4 regions of the Pseudarthrobacter sp. NPDC080039 genome follow, and region 2 is predicted to be linked to each of the others. Evidence: riboswitches for the same ligand, from Rfam matches in the RefSeq annotation. Region 2 holds a riboswitch; each other region holds the start of a gene.
What was found. Region 2 has a riboswitch for S-adenosylmethionine ahead of AB0313_RS06740 (aminotransferase class V-fold PLP-dependent enzyme). Riboswitches for the same ligand answer to the same signal wherever they lie in the genome.
Positions count from the first base shown of each region.

Region 1: linked by a shared signal. The riboswitch ahead of AB0313_RS12305 (cobalamin-independent methionine synthase II family protein) and the one ahead of AB0313_RS06740 (aminotransferase class V-fold PLP-dependent enzyme) in region 2 are both predicted to bind S-adenosylmethionine.
Region 3: linked by a shared signal. The riboswitch ahead of AB0313_RS15085 (DUF1737 domain-containing protein) and the one ahead of AB0313_RS06740 (aminotransferase class V-fold PLP-dependent enzyme) in region 2 are both predicted to bind S-adenosylmethionine.
Region 4: linked by a shared signal. The riboswitch ahead of AB0313_RS11040 (bifunctional o-acetylhomoserine/o-acetylserine sulfhydrylase) and the one ahead of AB0313_RS06740 (aminotransferase class V-fold PLP-dependent enzyme) in region 2 are both predicted to bind S-adenosylmethionine.

Region 1 is NZ_JBFBKY010000009.1:83,710-87,289, reverse strand. Features, by position in the region: gene AB0313_RS12310 (uracil-DNA glycosylase) at 1-537, opposite strand, end outside; gene AB0313_RS12305 (cobalamin-independent methionine synthase II family protein) at 740-1,948, opposite strand; SAM riboswitch class I at 1,961-2,064, opposite strand; gene AB0313_RS12300 (adenylosuccinate synthase) at 2,454-3,580, shown strand, end outside.
Region 2 is NZ_JBFBKY010000004.1:189,862-193,441, forward strand. Features, by position in the region: gene AB0313_RS06730 (ribosome small subunit-dependent GTPase A) at 1-428, shown strand, start outside; gene hisN (histidinol-phosphatase) at 473-1,285, shown strand; SAM riboswitch class IV at 1,438-1,551, shown strand; gene AB0313_RS06740 (aminotransferase class V-fold PLP-dependent enzyme) at 1,589-3,007, shown strand; gene AB0313_RS06745 (class I SAM-dependent methyltransferase) at 3,101-3,580, shown strand, end outside.
Region 3 is NZ_JBFBKY010000014.1:80,711-84,290, forward strand. Features, by position in the region: gene AB0313_RS15075 (O-succinylhomoserine sulfhydrylase) at 1-814, opposite strand, end outside; gene AB0313_RS15080 (rhodanese-like domain-containing protein) at 815-1,225, opposite strand; gene AB0313_RS15085 (DUF1737 domain-containing protein) at 1,222-1,485, opposite strand; SAM riboswitch class IV at 1,499-1,614, opposite strand; gene AB0313_RS15090 (hypothetical protein) at 2,028-2,195, opposite strand; gene opgC (OpgC domain-containing protein) at 2,222-2,692, shown strand; gene AB0313_RS15100 (hypothetical protein) at 2,749-3,003, opposite strand; gene AB0313_RS15105 (TetR/AcrR family transcriptional regulator C-terminal domain-containing protein) at 3,227-3,580, shown strand, end outside.
Region 4 is NZ_JBFBKY010000008.1:5-3,418, reverse strand. Features, by position in the region: gene AB0313_RS11040 (bifunctional o-acetylhomoserine/o-acetylserine sulfhydrylase) at 72-1,406, opposite strand; SAM riboswitch class IV at 1,432-1,546, opposite strand; gene AB0313_RS11035 (VOC family protein) at 1,708-2,346, shown strand; gene AB0313_RS11030 (hypothetical protein) at 2,716-3,366, shown strand.

The sequences.
Region 1 (3,580 bases), on a different contig from region 2:
GAATGCGCGGCCACTCAGTGAGCGGACCTTGTAGGTCTTCAGGCCGCGGCGCCACAGCAGTGGCACTTCGGTCTTCAGGAGAAGGTTGGCCAGCCGGTTGGCTTCCGTGCCGTGTGCCACGATTACCGAGGCCCGGGGGACCAGCGCCAGGAACTTCAGCAGGGGCTTCAGGCCCGCCTGGACCTGGTCCGGGGTGAACTTGCCGTTGGCTTCGCCCGGGACGTGCCAGGGGTGGACGTTCCATGGCATCACGAACTCGGGGCGCAGGCCCAGCTTCCACTGGATGCCGAGCATGCGGGTAGCGGCATCCTGGTCGCCGGGAGTGATGAACCCGGACGGATCCGCCTCGCCGATGTTGGAGAACAGGCTGATGATGCGGCATTCCTCCACGTCATGCATGGGGTCCACATAGGGAACTGTGGTTCCGGGCTTGGCCTCCTGCAGGGAGTCGCACAGTTCGTTGACGGCGGCGACGCTGGGTTCGTAGCGGCGGCTCATGAGCTGTTCGTGGAATGTTTCGGGGGCCAGGGCTGTCATGAAGGGCTGGTTCTCCTGCGGGGATTGGCATTGCTGCCGACACCGAAACGGGCACGCGGGCGCGCGTCATGTCGGTGGCGGTTGATTGGGGTGGGCCGGAGCTCGCCGGCCTTCCCCAGTTTAGCAAGCCCCCGGAAGCGAAACGCCGGCTGCCCTTCCCGGTGATGGAAGGAACAGCCGGCGCTCCGGAATATACTGCCGGCTACCAGAGGCGCTGGGTGGCGCGGCGGGCGCCCTCTCCCAGTGCCTCCAGCTTGGCGAATGCGATCTGCGGGTGGACACGGCCGCCCAGTCCGCAGTCGGTAGAGGCGATCACGTTTTCCCGGCCCACCACGTCGGCAAAGCGGACGATGCGGTCTGCCACCAGGTCCGGGTGCTCCACCACGTTGGTGGCGTGTGAAACGACGCCCGGAATGATGACCTTGCCGTCGGGCAGTTTGGTGTCCTCCCATACGCGCCACTCGTGTTCGTGGCGGACGTTGGCGGCTTCGAAGGAGTAAGCGCCGGCGTTGACCTGCAGGACGGAGCCGATGATGTCCGCGAACGGGATGTCCGTGGTGTGCGGGCCGTGCCAGGAGCCCCAGCAGACGTGGAGCCGGATCTGTTCCTGCGGAAGGTCCCGCAGCGCCCAGTTGGTGGCTTCGACCCGCAGCTGGATGAACTTGAGGTAGTCCTCCAGCGAGGGCTCGGGGTTGATCTGGTCCCAGCTCTCGGCCAGGGACGGGTCGTCGAGCTGGACGGTGAGGCCGGCGTCGATGATGGCCTTGTATTCCTCCCGCATGGCATCGGCGCACGCGTAGACCAGTTCCTCGTCCGTTTTGTAGTACTCGTTGGCCACCCGGGCGCACGAGCCGGGGGAGAGGGAGGCGACGAAACCCTCGGTGAGGCCCGCGGCAGCGAGCCCGGTTTTCAGGTTCCTGATGTCCGATGCCACCAGGTCGTGGCCCGTGTAGGTCAGGGGACCGGCAATCTTGGGCTGTGCCACGCTTTTCCGGTGCGTGAGGATACCGGAGGCAGGATCGTTGTACGCCTCGTTGAAGGCCTGCCGGTCGCGCCGGTCGGGGAAGGAGGTCAGGACCACGTTGCCGGGGGACGAGCGGCGCACTTCGGCCTCCGCCCAGCGGTCCACGTTGGTGGGTTCCAGCCCGCCGAGCCGGGCGAAGGAGTAATTCCACCAGGCCCCGTAATCAACGGTGCTGGACATGGTGTGCCCGTATTCGCCGTCATTGGGGATGTCGATGCCCAGGTCTTTCTGGCGCTGCACTACATCCACTACGGAAGCCTCCAGCAGTTCAAGGAACTCCGGGGTGAGCCCGTTGCTTTCCTTGGCTGCGTTGGCCGCGATGAGCTCAGGGGTGCGGGGCAGTGAGCCGGCGTGCGTCACGCGGATGTGGTCGGTGTTCTTGGGCATGCTGGAACTTCCTTTCCATCGGTCCTGGCAGTAGCACCTTCGGCCGGCAGCGATCTGCCGAACCGTGGTTGCTGCGGCGTCATCAAGCCAGGTCTCTCGGCCGCTCCGGATGGTTCCCTCTCACTTAAATCCAGAGGGCAGGGTCCGGGCAAATCGGCTTTGGTTTGTGTCGGGCCAACATCCTGGTGGTGTCCATGCTCAACGCGGACGGCCGTCCTTCCGGGACTCCTCGCCGGCAGATCTCCGGGCCGGCCGGGGAGGCTGGGGACGAATAGCACGCCGCCCCTGTTGCCCCTCGATGCGTGAAGGGCTGCGGCGGGCCAAACGGTGGATAAAGTGCCATATCCGCTAAACTTGGGTGGTAAGAGCCCCGGAACTCTTGCTTCGCTGTGCTGTCCCAACGCGGCGAAGGCCGGATGTTCGGGGCATTCTCATGAACGGCGCTGTGCGGGCCCGCCACTTGGTGGCCGGACGCGGGCAGCCCGAACGAATGGGGGAGGATCCCATGCCAGCAATTGTGATCGTAGGAGCCCAGTGGGGCGACGAAGGAAAAGGCAAGGCCACCGACCTGCTGGGCGGCCGTGTTGACTACGTCGTCAAGCCCAACGGCGGCAACAACGCCGGGCACACCGTCGTCGTGGGCGGTGAAAAGTACGAACTCAAGCTGCTGCCGGCAGGCATCCTCAGCCCCAACGCGGTCCCCATTATCGGCAACGGCTGCGTGGTGAACCTCGAGGCCCTCTTCCAGGAAATCGACGGACTTCAGGCCCGCGGCGCGGACACTTCCCGGCTCCGGGTCTCCGCCAACGCCCACCTGGTGGCCCCGTACCACCAGGTCCTGGACAAAGTCACCGAACGCTTCCTGGGCAAACGCGCCATCGGCACCACCGGCCGCGGCATCGGCCCCGCCTACATGGACAAGGTGGCCCGGCTGGGCATCCGCGTCCAGGATGTCTTTGACGAATCCATCCTCCGCCAGAAGGTGGAAGGCTCACTGCGCCAGAAGAACGAACTCCTGGTCAAGGTCTACAACCGCCGCAGCGTGGTGGTGGATGAGATCGTGGAGTACTTCCTGTCCTTCGCCGAGCGTCTCCGCCCGCTGGTCATCGACAGCACCTTGGTCCTGAACTCCGCCCTGGACGAAGGCAAGGTGGTCCTGATGGAAGGCGGCCAGGCCACGTTCCTGGACGTCGATCACGGCACCTACCCGTTCGTCACCTCTTCCAACCCCACCGCCGGCGGCGCGTCGGTTGGCTCCGGCATCGGGCCCACCCGGATCTCGCGCTCCATCGGCATCATCAAGGCCTACACCACCCGCGTCGGTGCGGGTCCGTTCCCCACCGAACTCTTCGACGAGATGGGAATGTACCTGCAGAAGACCGGCGGTGAATTCGGCGTCAACACCGGCCGGCCGCGCCGCTGCGGCTGGTACGACGCGGTCCTGGCCCGCCACGCTTCCCGCGTGAACGGCTTCACGGACTACTTCGTCACCAAACTGGACGTGCTCACGGGCATCGAACAGATCCCAGTGTGCGTGGCCTACGACGTGGACGGTGTCCGGCACGACGAAATGCCCATGACCCAGACCGAGTTCCACCACGCCAAACCGATCTTCGAATACTTCGACGGCTG
Region 2 (3,580 bases):
GGCACTCCGGGGTGGGCAAGTCCACCATGGTGAACGCGCTCACCGGTGCCGAGCGTGCCACCGGCGGGGTGAATGCCGTGACCGGCCGCGGCAGGCACACGTCCTCCTCCGCCCTGGCTCTGCGCCTGTCCGACGCGCCTCCGGGCAGCTGGATCATCGACACCCCGGGCATCCGCTCCTTCGGCCTGGCGCACGTGGACCCTGACCGCATCCTGCGCTCCTTCCCGGACCTCTCCCCCGGGATCGAGAGCTGCGAGCGCGGCTGCAAACACACGGCAAGCGCCGTTGACTGCGGGCTCGATGGCTGGGTGGCGGATGGACACGCCGGGCCCACCGGTCCCGCCAGGCTGGCGTCCCTGCGGCGCCTTCTGGGGACGGACCCACGGATGGAAGCGCAGGACGCCAAGGAGCTCGGCAGCGTCAACTGACGCGTTCTCCCGGCAGAAGCGTCGGCAGACGGTAGTTTGGAACCATGATCCAACCCGCTTCGAGCTACAACGATGACCTGCGCCTGGCCCACGTCCTGGCCGACTCCGTGGATGACCAGACCATGAGCCGTTTCAAGGCCCTGGACCTCCGCGTTGAGACCAAGCCGGACCTGACGCCGGTCACCGATGCGGACAAGGCCGCCGAGGAAGCCATCCGCGGCCAGCTCTCGCGTTCCCGCCCCCGCGACGCCGTCCTGGGCGAGGAGTTCGGCAGCACCGGGCACGGTTCGCGGCGCTGGATCATCGATCCCATCGACGGAACCAAGAACTTCGTCCGCGGCGTGCCGGTCTGGGCCACCCTGATCGCACTCGTGGACGAAGGCGAGCCCGTTGTGGGCGTGGTCAGCGCCCCGGCCCTGGGCAAACGCTGGTGGGCGGCCAAAGGCATGGGTGCGTACATGGGCAGGTCCCTGGCTGCCGCCACCAGGCTCCGCGTTTCCAACGTGTCCAAGCTCTCCGACGCGTCCCTTTCCTACTCCAGCCTCAGCGGCTGGAAGGAACGCGGCAACCTGGACGAGTTCCTGGGCCTCACCGAGGACGTGTGGCGGACCCGTGCCTACGGCGACTTCTGGTCGTACTGCATGGTGGCAGAAGGCTCCGTGGACATCGCCTGTGAACCGGAACTGAACCTGTATGACATGGCGGCCCTGGTGCCCATTGTGGTGGAGGCCGGCGGCCGGTTCACGTCCCTCGAGGGCGAAGACGGCCCGTTCGGCGGTAACGCGTTGGCCACCAACTCGATCCTGCACTCGGAAGTGCTGCACCGCCTGAACCCATACCTGGACGACCTGCTCTAACAGCCGCGGTTTTACCGCTACAGCGAATATTGCGACGCCGGGTGCCCCTAAAAGGGGGCGCCCGGCGTCGTTTATTCGCCCACGCGTAACAAACGCCTTAACAATCGCCCTGGCTTCAATCCTGGGCGCCCCATGTCCTACGCTTTTATGCAGGTCACGAGTGCCAGCGCAAAACCCCGGTTTGCTGGCCGGCAACCCTCCATTCGCGGTGGGGTGCCCCGGGTGACGACCAGGCCGGTCCGGAGCGGATGCGGCAAGCGCGGATTCCTGTATGCCGGAGTCCTGTAGTCAAGTGAGGTCTCTGTGACAACTGCCACCGTCTCCCCCCAGCCCGCTATCGCCCAGGCTGCCGCTGCCGATCAACGCCGCGCCGCTGCCGGCCGGCCCCTCGCCGCCGTCACCGGAGCGGAAATCCAGGCACCACTGATTTCCGGCGGCCACGTACGCTACGCCAACCTCGATTACGGCGCGTCAGCCCCCGCGTTGTCTGTGGTCTCGGCTTACCTGAACGAGATCCTGCCTTACTACGCCAGCGTCCACCGCGGGGCCGGGTATGCGTCCCAGATCAGCACGTCAGTGTACGAGAACGCCCGCAGCATTGTCCGCGACTTCGTGGGCGGCCGCCCTGACGATTCCGTGATCTTCACCCGCAACACCACCGATTCGCTGAATCTGCTGGCTGGCTGCCTGCCCGCAACTGGAGGACGTCCGGACGGGGACGTCCTGTACCTGGACATCGAACACCACGCCAACCTCCTGCCGTGGCAGGCCGTCCCGCACCGCAGCATCGTCGCCGCGGACACCATCACCGGCACGCTGGAGTCTGTCCGTGCCGAACTGGCGCAGGGCGGGGTCAGCCTGCTGGCAGTGACCGGCGCATCCAACGTCACCGGCGAGATCCTTCCCATCCGCGCCCTGGCCGCGCTGGCCCACCAGCACGGCGCCCGGATCGTGGTGGACGCTGCCCAGCTGGCGCCGCACCGGCGGGTGGATATCAGCGCCGACGACGTGGACTACCTCGCGTTCTCCGGCCACAAGCTGTACGCGCCGTTCGGGGCCGGCGTCCTGGTGGGGCGGCCGGACTGGCTGGACTCGGGCGTCCCGCACCTCGCCGGCGGCGGCGCAGTCAAGGAAGCAAGGCTCGACGGCGTCAGCTGGGCCACCGGACCGGCCCGCCATGAGGGGGGCTCGCCGAACGTCCTCGGGGCCGCCACCCTGGCCCGCGCCACCCAGGTGATCGCCGGGCTGGACCAGGACCGCTGGCATGCCCACGAATCCGCCATCCGCTCGTTCCTGGTTGAGGGCCTGCAGCGCATTGACGGCGTAACGGTCCACCAGATCTTCAAGGACACCAACCCGGAAACGGACACCATCGGCGTGGTCAACTTCTCCGTCGAAGGCTACGACGCGGGCCTGGTGGCCGCCTATCTCTCGGCGGAGCACGGGGTGGGCCTGCGCGACGGGCGCTTCTGCGCCCACCCCCTCCTGAAGCGGCTGGGGCTGCCGTCCGGCTCCCTCCGGGCGAGCTTCGGCGTCGGCTCGCGGCTGGAAGACGCCGAACGCCTCCTCGCGGGAATCCAGGCGCTGCGCGCCGACGGCCTGGGCTGGGACTACGTGGTTGACGCGGGCCGCTGGGTGCCCGCAAACGACACCCGCACCTACCCGCACTGGGCCCCCAACACCCCCGGGACGGCCGGCGCCGCGCCCTGCATCGACGACTAGGGCGGGCTGCCTCCTTCCGCCACGCCGGCGATGCCTTCCGTGCGGTAGATTCGAAAGACATCCACAATCGGCAGCGTCAGAAGGAGGCCACGCGTGGTTCGGGGTGGCCCCAGGCTCGATCACGGGCGGCGCCGGGAGCTCGGGCAAAGCTTCCAGGACGGCGGCAGGCATTACCAGCGGGTGCGGCCCGGCTACCCGGAGGAATCAGCCCGCTGGCTGGTCCCCGCCGGAGCCCACGATGCCCTTGATGTCGGCGCTGGAACCGGAAAGTTCACCGCGTTGCTGCTGGAGATGGGACTGGACGTCACCGCCGTCGACCCGTCGGAAGACATGCTCGCCCAATTGAAGGCCCACTGCCGGGCCGCCACCGCCGTGACCGGCACTGCGGAGGCGACTGGCCTGCCGGACGCAAGCTTCGACGTCGTCACCGTTGCCCAGGCCTGGCACTGGTGTGATGCCCTGGCGGCAAGCACGGAGCTCGCCCGCGTCCTGCGCCCGCACGGAACCCTCGGCCTCGTGTGGAACCAGTTGGATACCTCCGTGCCGTGGGTGCACCGGCTCTCCAGGATCATG
Region 3 (3,580 bases), on a different contig from region 2:
TCGCGGAGGAGTGCTTCACCCGCAGGCCCATCGTCTCCAGGCCCTTGGTCAGGACCCAGGCATTGAACGGGGAAAGCGCGGGGCCGGTGTGGCGCATCAGCTGCTTCACCGGCCCGTCGATGAATTCCTTGGTGCCCAGGATCGCACCGCCCATGACCCTGCCCTGGCCGTCGATGTGCTTGGTGCCGGAGTAGACGATCACGTCCGCGCCCAGGTCACCGCAGCGCTGCAGCAGGGGAGTGGCAAAGACGTTGTCGGCCACCACTGTGGCGCCCGCGGCGTGCGCCAGTTCGCTGACCGCGGCGATGTCCACGATTTCCTGCATCGGGTTGGACGGGGACTCGAAGAAGACGGCGGTGGTGGGCTTGGAGAGGGCTTCACGCCATTGGTCCAGGTCCGGCCCGTCGACGAACACGGTCTCCACGCCCCACCGCGGAAGGATTTCGTTCAGGATCACGAAGCAGGAACCGAAAAGGGAACGGGCAGCTACCACCCGGTCGCCGGCAGCCAGCAATGCACCCAGCGCAGTGAACACGGCGGACATGCCCGACGCCGTCGCAAAGCATGCTTCGGTGCCTTCCAGCAGCCTGAGCCGCTCCTGGAACGTGGCCACCGACGGGTTGCCGTAGCGGGAGTACACGAACCGCTCGTCTTCCCCGGTAAAGGCTCGTTCGGCCGCGGCCGCGGACTCATAGACGAACCCGGAGTTGAGGAAGAGGGCTTCCGAGGTTTCCTGGAAGTTGGTGCGGTCCAGCCCGCCGCGGACAGCCTGGGTATCGGGGCTCCAGCCGGAGGAGTCTTGGTTGAAAGTCACTTAGTTCTTCCCGAGGTTGGTGGGCAGGCCGCGGTTCTTCCAGCCATTGAGGGTGCGTTCGCCGTACCGGTCGGGGTCGCCTTCGAAACCCTCCAGGACGCTGTAGGCCGTGAAGCCCGCCTGCGTGGCTGCGGTGGCTGCGGCGATGGAACGCTGGCCGGAACGGCACAGGAACACCAGTTCCGTGGCAGGGTCCTGGGGTGCCTGCTCCTTGAGGTCCTTCACGAAGTCGGGGTTGGGGATGCCGCCCGGGAAGGTCCACTGGATGAAGAGGGGGTCGTTGTCGGTGGCTTTGGTGTCCGGAATGCCAATGTGGGCCCATTCACCCTCGGTGCGGACATCCACCAGGACGGCGCCCTGCTCCAGTTTGGCCCAGGCTTCCTGGGGCGTCAGGTCCCCTGCGTAGCTCATGCGTGGCCCTCGCCGTCGAACTCGCCCTCCAGTTCGTCCACGGCAGTGGCCACTGCGGCATCCGCGGACGCGATTGCGGCCGGAAGGACGACGGCCTGCGCCACGATCACGCTGGTGCCGTTGAACGTTGCTGCCGGGCTGCCGTGCAGCACGTAGCCGTCCGCCAGCGCAGCCGAGATCCGTTCACAGAATTCACGGTTGTCCGCCCCGGTAATCAGGCGGTAGGACAGTCTTTCGTCAGGGGCGGGTGCGTCAGACACGACGGATCTCCTTCTTTCACGCTTGCAGCTCGAATCGGTCGATATGCCGAGTATTCACCTGAGGCACCCCGCCGCGAAAGGGAGGGTTGCCGACCGGCCAGTCAGGGCTTAGCACCGGTACTCATTACTCCCCAAAAAAATAACACCTGAGGCGCCAACCTGCACCGCCGCCGTCGTCATGTTCCGTAATTGAGCGGGCGGCAGGGCGATAAAGTTCTTACCGGGGGCGCCGCCCCGTCTCCAGAGCAATGAGTACGTGGGTCCTTGTCAGCATGCGGGCACACGTATCGCACCACCACGCCGCCGGCGGGCGGAACCGTCCGTGTTCCGCCGGAACCTTCCTGGCAGCCGCACTGATCGCCCTCGTGGCCCTGTTGGTCCCGGCAGTGCCGGCCCGGGCGGCAGACACGGCCCCGGACAAGGGAAAGCCGTGGCTGGGGGCCGTGCTCGAGTGGGGTGAGGATACCGCCGCCGGCTTCAGCGACCGGCTCGGGGCCAGTCCCGCCGTCTTCGGGCACGACATCACCGTTCCCTACCGGGATTCAGAACAAAATGACCTCGACGGCTTCCTCCAGCAGGCCGCAACCAAAGGGTCGCACGCCCTGCCAGCAGCCGGCCGACTGCCGGAAGGCATTCCGGAACGTGGCGGCGGCGTTCAGGAAGTACGACGGCGGCAGGGCCACCATGGTGTGGGCGCCGTACCTGGGCACGGGCTACCCCTTCGACCGGAGCCGGAATGCGCCGCAGCCCGGAAGCGAAGGTTTCGCCCTGCTGGATACGAACGGCAGCCGCGTTCGCGCTGGCCTTCCTGTCCTGGGGCAATCCCTACCTGGCCAACACCTACGACGTCCGCCTGGCGCTCGTACCGGATGCCGCCTACCGCCCCATGTATGACGCACTCTTCGGCCGGACGTACCTGGCCCCCGGCCGGCTGCTCGTCGTCCTGGTCCTGGTGGTGGCGGCCTATGCGTTCCTCAGCGCCTATTGGAAACCGGTGCAGCGTCTACTTGGCTGGTTCCTGATCCCGCTGGGCAGGGCAACGCTTAACGTCTTCATCATGCACGTGGTGCTGATCGCCGTCGTCCCCAATATTCCCGGTCTCCAGCAACAAAGCAGCTTTCTCAACACAGCGGCCTATGCCGTGGTCCTGGGGCTGTTGTGGGTCATGGTCCGTACCAGGTTCCTTTTCCGAATCATCCCCACATGAAAAATGCTGCGGCACCTGTGCGTGCCGCAGCATTGATCGTCTACTGCTTGTTGCCCTTACACGAGTCCCGGATAGCTGCTCAGGATGTAGTCCGCGGCAGCCGGGCCCTTCATGCGAAGGCCCCGGTGGCCGGGTGACACCTTGGTCTTCATCGCGGCCCAGAACTTTGATTCCGGGCGGGGGGCCTGCTGGTTGATGAAGCACCAGCTCGTGTAGAGCCCGTAAAGGCGGTCCGGATCCAGGGTGGTTTCAGACGCCTGGTCGAAGTAGGTGGCTTCGTTGAGGAAAATGTCGAACTGCGAATGTGCCATGACGGCGTCCCTTCGCTCGGTGCTCGGTGCCGCTATTCGGCTACAGCAGCGGACCTCGATGCCCTGCACGGGGGCAAAGAAGGGTGAATTGGGCCTTTATACCCCTGGCCCAGAAGCGGCGCTAACTCCGTATCTACGATGTAGACTTTACTCGTAGACTACAGATACGGCAAGCGACTGGAGTAACTGGTCGCATGAAGCGCCGGCACTCAGGACGGACAAAATGGCTTCCCCAAAAACGGTGACAACAGCCGGCCGCAAGGCCCCGCTCAGCCGGGAGGTGGTGCTGGCCAAGGCCTTGGAAATCGTGGATGCCGAAGGGCTGGATGCGTTGACCATGCGCCGCCTGGGCATGGAGCTTGGCCGGGATCCGATGAGCCTTTACCGGTACGCCGAGAACCGGGCCGCCCTCCTGGATGGAGTCTCGGAACTGGTCCTCAACCAGCTCAACATCCATCCCGAGGACCCGGACTGGAAAGAGCAGCTCCGGAAAATCGCGCACAATTTGCGCATGCTGGCACTTAGGCACCCCAACGTGGTGCCGCTGCTGGTCACCCGGCCCCTTTCCACCCCGCTG
Region 4 (3,414 bases), on a different contig from region 2:
GCCCATTCCGCCGGACTGGCCGCCCGGCGTCGTACGTGTGTTCCTAAGCGCCCGTTGCCTGGCGCTTGCTGCTAGGCGCCCTTGGCGGCGCGGAAGCCGGCTTCCAGGTCAGCCAGGATGTCGTCGATGTGTTCGAGGCCGACGGAGAGCCGCACCAGCCCCGGAGTGACGCCGGCAACCACCTGCTGCTCCGGAGTGAGCTGGCTGTGGGTGGTCGACGCCGGGTGGATGACCAGGGAGCGCACGTCACCGATGTTGGCCACGTGGGAGTGCAGTTCCAGCGCGTCGACGAAGCGCTTGCCCGCCTCCGCGCCGCCGGCCAGGTTGAAGGAGACGACGGCGCCCGTCCCCTTGGGCCCGTACTTGCGGCCACGCTCATACCAAGGGCTGGACGGCAGCCCGGCGTAGGCGACCGATTCGACGTCGTCCCTTGCCTCCAGCCAGCGTGCCACCTCCGTGGCGTTGGCAACGTGGCGCTCCACCCGCAGGCTCAGCGTCTCCAAGCCCTGGGAAATCAGGAAGGCGTTGAAGGGCGAGACCGCCGACCCGAGGTCGCGGAGCAGCTGCACGCGGGCCTTGAGGATGTAGGAGAGGTTCGCTCCCAGCGCGCCGCCCTCGCCAAGGTCACGCGCGTAGACCAGGCCGTTGTACGTGGGGTCAGGAGTGTTAAAGCCGGCGAAGCGCTCCGGATCCTTGCTGAAATCGAACTTGCCGGAGTCGACGATGACGCCCGCAATGGCCGAACCATGGCCGCCCAGGTACTTGGTGGCCGAATGGATCACGATGTCGGCGCCCCACTCCAGAGGTCGGATCAGGTAGGGAGTGGACAGGGTGTTGTCCACGATCAGGGGAACGCCGGCCTCGTGGGCCACCTCGGAGATGCCTTCGAGGTCCAGGACATCCTGGCGCGGATTGGAGACCACCTCACCGAAGAAGAGCTTGGTGTTGGGCCGGACGGCGGCGCGCCACTGGTCCAGGTTGTCCGGATCCTCCACAAAGGTGACCGAAATACCGAACTTCTTCAGTGTGTGGGCGAACAGGTTGTAGGTTCCGCCGTAAAGGCTGGGGCTGGCCACGATGTGGTCGCCGGCCTCGGCGATGTTCAGCACCGCGAAAGTCTCTGCGGCCTGCCCGGAACTCAGCAGCAGCGCCGCGAGGCCTCCTTCGAGGCTGGCGATCCGCTGCTCCACGGCGTCCTGCGTGGGATTGCCGATCCGTGTGTAGATGGGCGCCAGCTCGGCCAGCGCGAAGCGGTTGGCTGCGCTCTCGGCGGTCGGGAACACGAAGGACGTGGTCTGGTAAATGGGCAGCGCACGCGCTCCCGTGGCGCTGTCCGCTTCCTGGCCGGCATGGATCTGGCGGGTTTCGAAGGACCATCCGTTGGACATCTCAGTCTCCTGTGACATGGGCCCGGAATGCTGGGAGCAGTACGGGCCGCGCTTGCTTCCGGCTCTTGCCGGACAGCCAGGTCTTCACCCGGGGCACCCCACCGCGGTTGGAGGGTTGCCGGCCAGCGAGCCGGGGCTTGGCGCTGGCGCTCATGACCTGAGCCCAGTGTAGGAAGAGTGCTGTCGCCGGGAACAGGATTGTGACGAACATGGTCTTACGGGCGTCCTGCTGCTTCGCCGCATGCGTGCCGCCGCCGGAAAACTGCCAGTAAGGGTACCCTTAGCTGAGAGCCCGATCACAAAGTGCCAAGATGTTCGCATGCGCATGGATCACGTCTCTTACGCCTGTGAACACGATGGCCTCGCGGCCACTACCGAACGTATTGCAACTGCCCTCGGCGTTGAGGCAGTGAAGGGCGGGGTACACCCCCGCTTCGGTACCCGGAATATGATCATCCCGCTCGCCGGGCACAAGTACCTCGAGGTTGTGGAGGTCCTGGACCACCCGGCATCCGACAAGGCACCGTTCGGACAGGCAGTGCGTGCCCGTTCCGCAGCCGGCGGCGGCTGGATGGGCTGGTGCGTCGAAGTGGACGACCTCGCCCCCTTCGAGGAACGCCTTGGCCGCTCCGCCGTCAACGGCAACCGCAAATTTCCTGACGGTCGTGAACTGGTCTGGAAGCAGATTGGCATCCTGGGCCTCATCGCCGACCCCCAGGTCCCCTACATGCTCAAGTGGGAGGGGGACCCGTCACTGCACCCGTCCAACGCCTACCCCAGCAACCTTAAGATGAGCTGCCTGACCATCGCCGGCTCAGCCTCGCGGGTGACCGAGTGGCTCGGCGAGCCGGTTGAGAAGCCCCTTGAGGATGTTGCAGTCGAGTGGGTGGCCCCGCACGGCACACCCGGCATCCTTTCGGTCACCTTCGAAACCGCCAACGGAGCCGTCACTATCTGACGCTTCCCGCCCCTCTCCCCTGCTTGTCCGGGAGACGGACCTGCCGGGCCGTGCCCGGCTCAGCTTCGGCCGTCATGAGGTAGTAACAACGGCGTCACTACCTCATGGCGGCCGAATTCCTTTAAGCGGCACCAGCTTGTCCACACCCGTGAGGGCCGCGTGTTCCGCTGCGCCGCAGAAGTTCCTTTTCGCGCGGGACATTTGGGGTGCGGGAAGGATTGTCCGCATCGAGAATGTACGACGACGGCGTGCGGCCTTTTGTCGTGAGGCGCCTTTGGCAGTGGGCCGGCTTGGGCGGACCGGCTTTCCCCGCCTTCGCGCGGGGTGCTTGCAGGTCTGACTGTCAGTGGGTGGTTGGATGATGTGGGTATGGGAATCAGCGGTGGTTTTGGGGCGGTGTTGGAGGGTGTTCGTGCCTCTGTCGCTGCCCTTGATGCGCTGGTTCTTGAGGACCGGAATTTCGAACATTCTGCGCTGACGGCTGCGGCGGGAGATATTGACGTGCTGCAGCGCCGGTATGAGCTGTGCCTGGAAGGGTTGGAGGTTGTTGCCCGGTTGGAGGCGCAGCTGGCGGCGGTAAAGTCCGGGCAGGCTGCCCGTGCCGTCGAACTCCAGCAGGCCATGACTCCGCCGGATGCATGTGTGCAGGACCGCACCTATGCGGAGATGTCTGTCGTGGAGGAGATCGCCGGCGTCCTGACCATCAGCTCCGCCGCCGCGGGCGCGTTGGTGGACCAGTCCCGCCGGGTCTGTTCCCTGCCACCGGTGCTCGAGGCGCTGTCCACCGGCGCCATGTCCTGGCAGCACGCGAAGATCGTTGCGGACGAAACCGAGGGCCTCACACCCGAAGGCGCGCTGGAGTTGGTGGCGCATTTCCTCGACCCCGACGCCCCCAACCCCGCACGCGGCGCAGCCCCCGGTGAACTTGTCCCGTCCCGGTTCCGGGCGAAAGTCCGTGGGTGGCGGGAACGCCACCAGAGCGTGTTTCATAGAGTGTGTAAGGGGCCGGTCTCTAACTAGGGTTGACCTGCGGTTTTACCCTTGAAAGGACGGGCCCTCTTGGCCGAA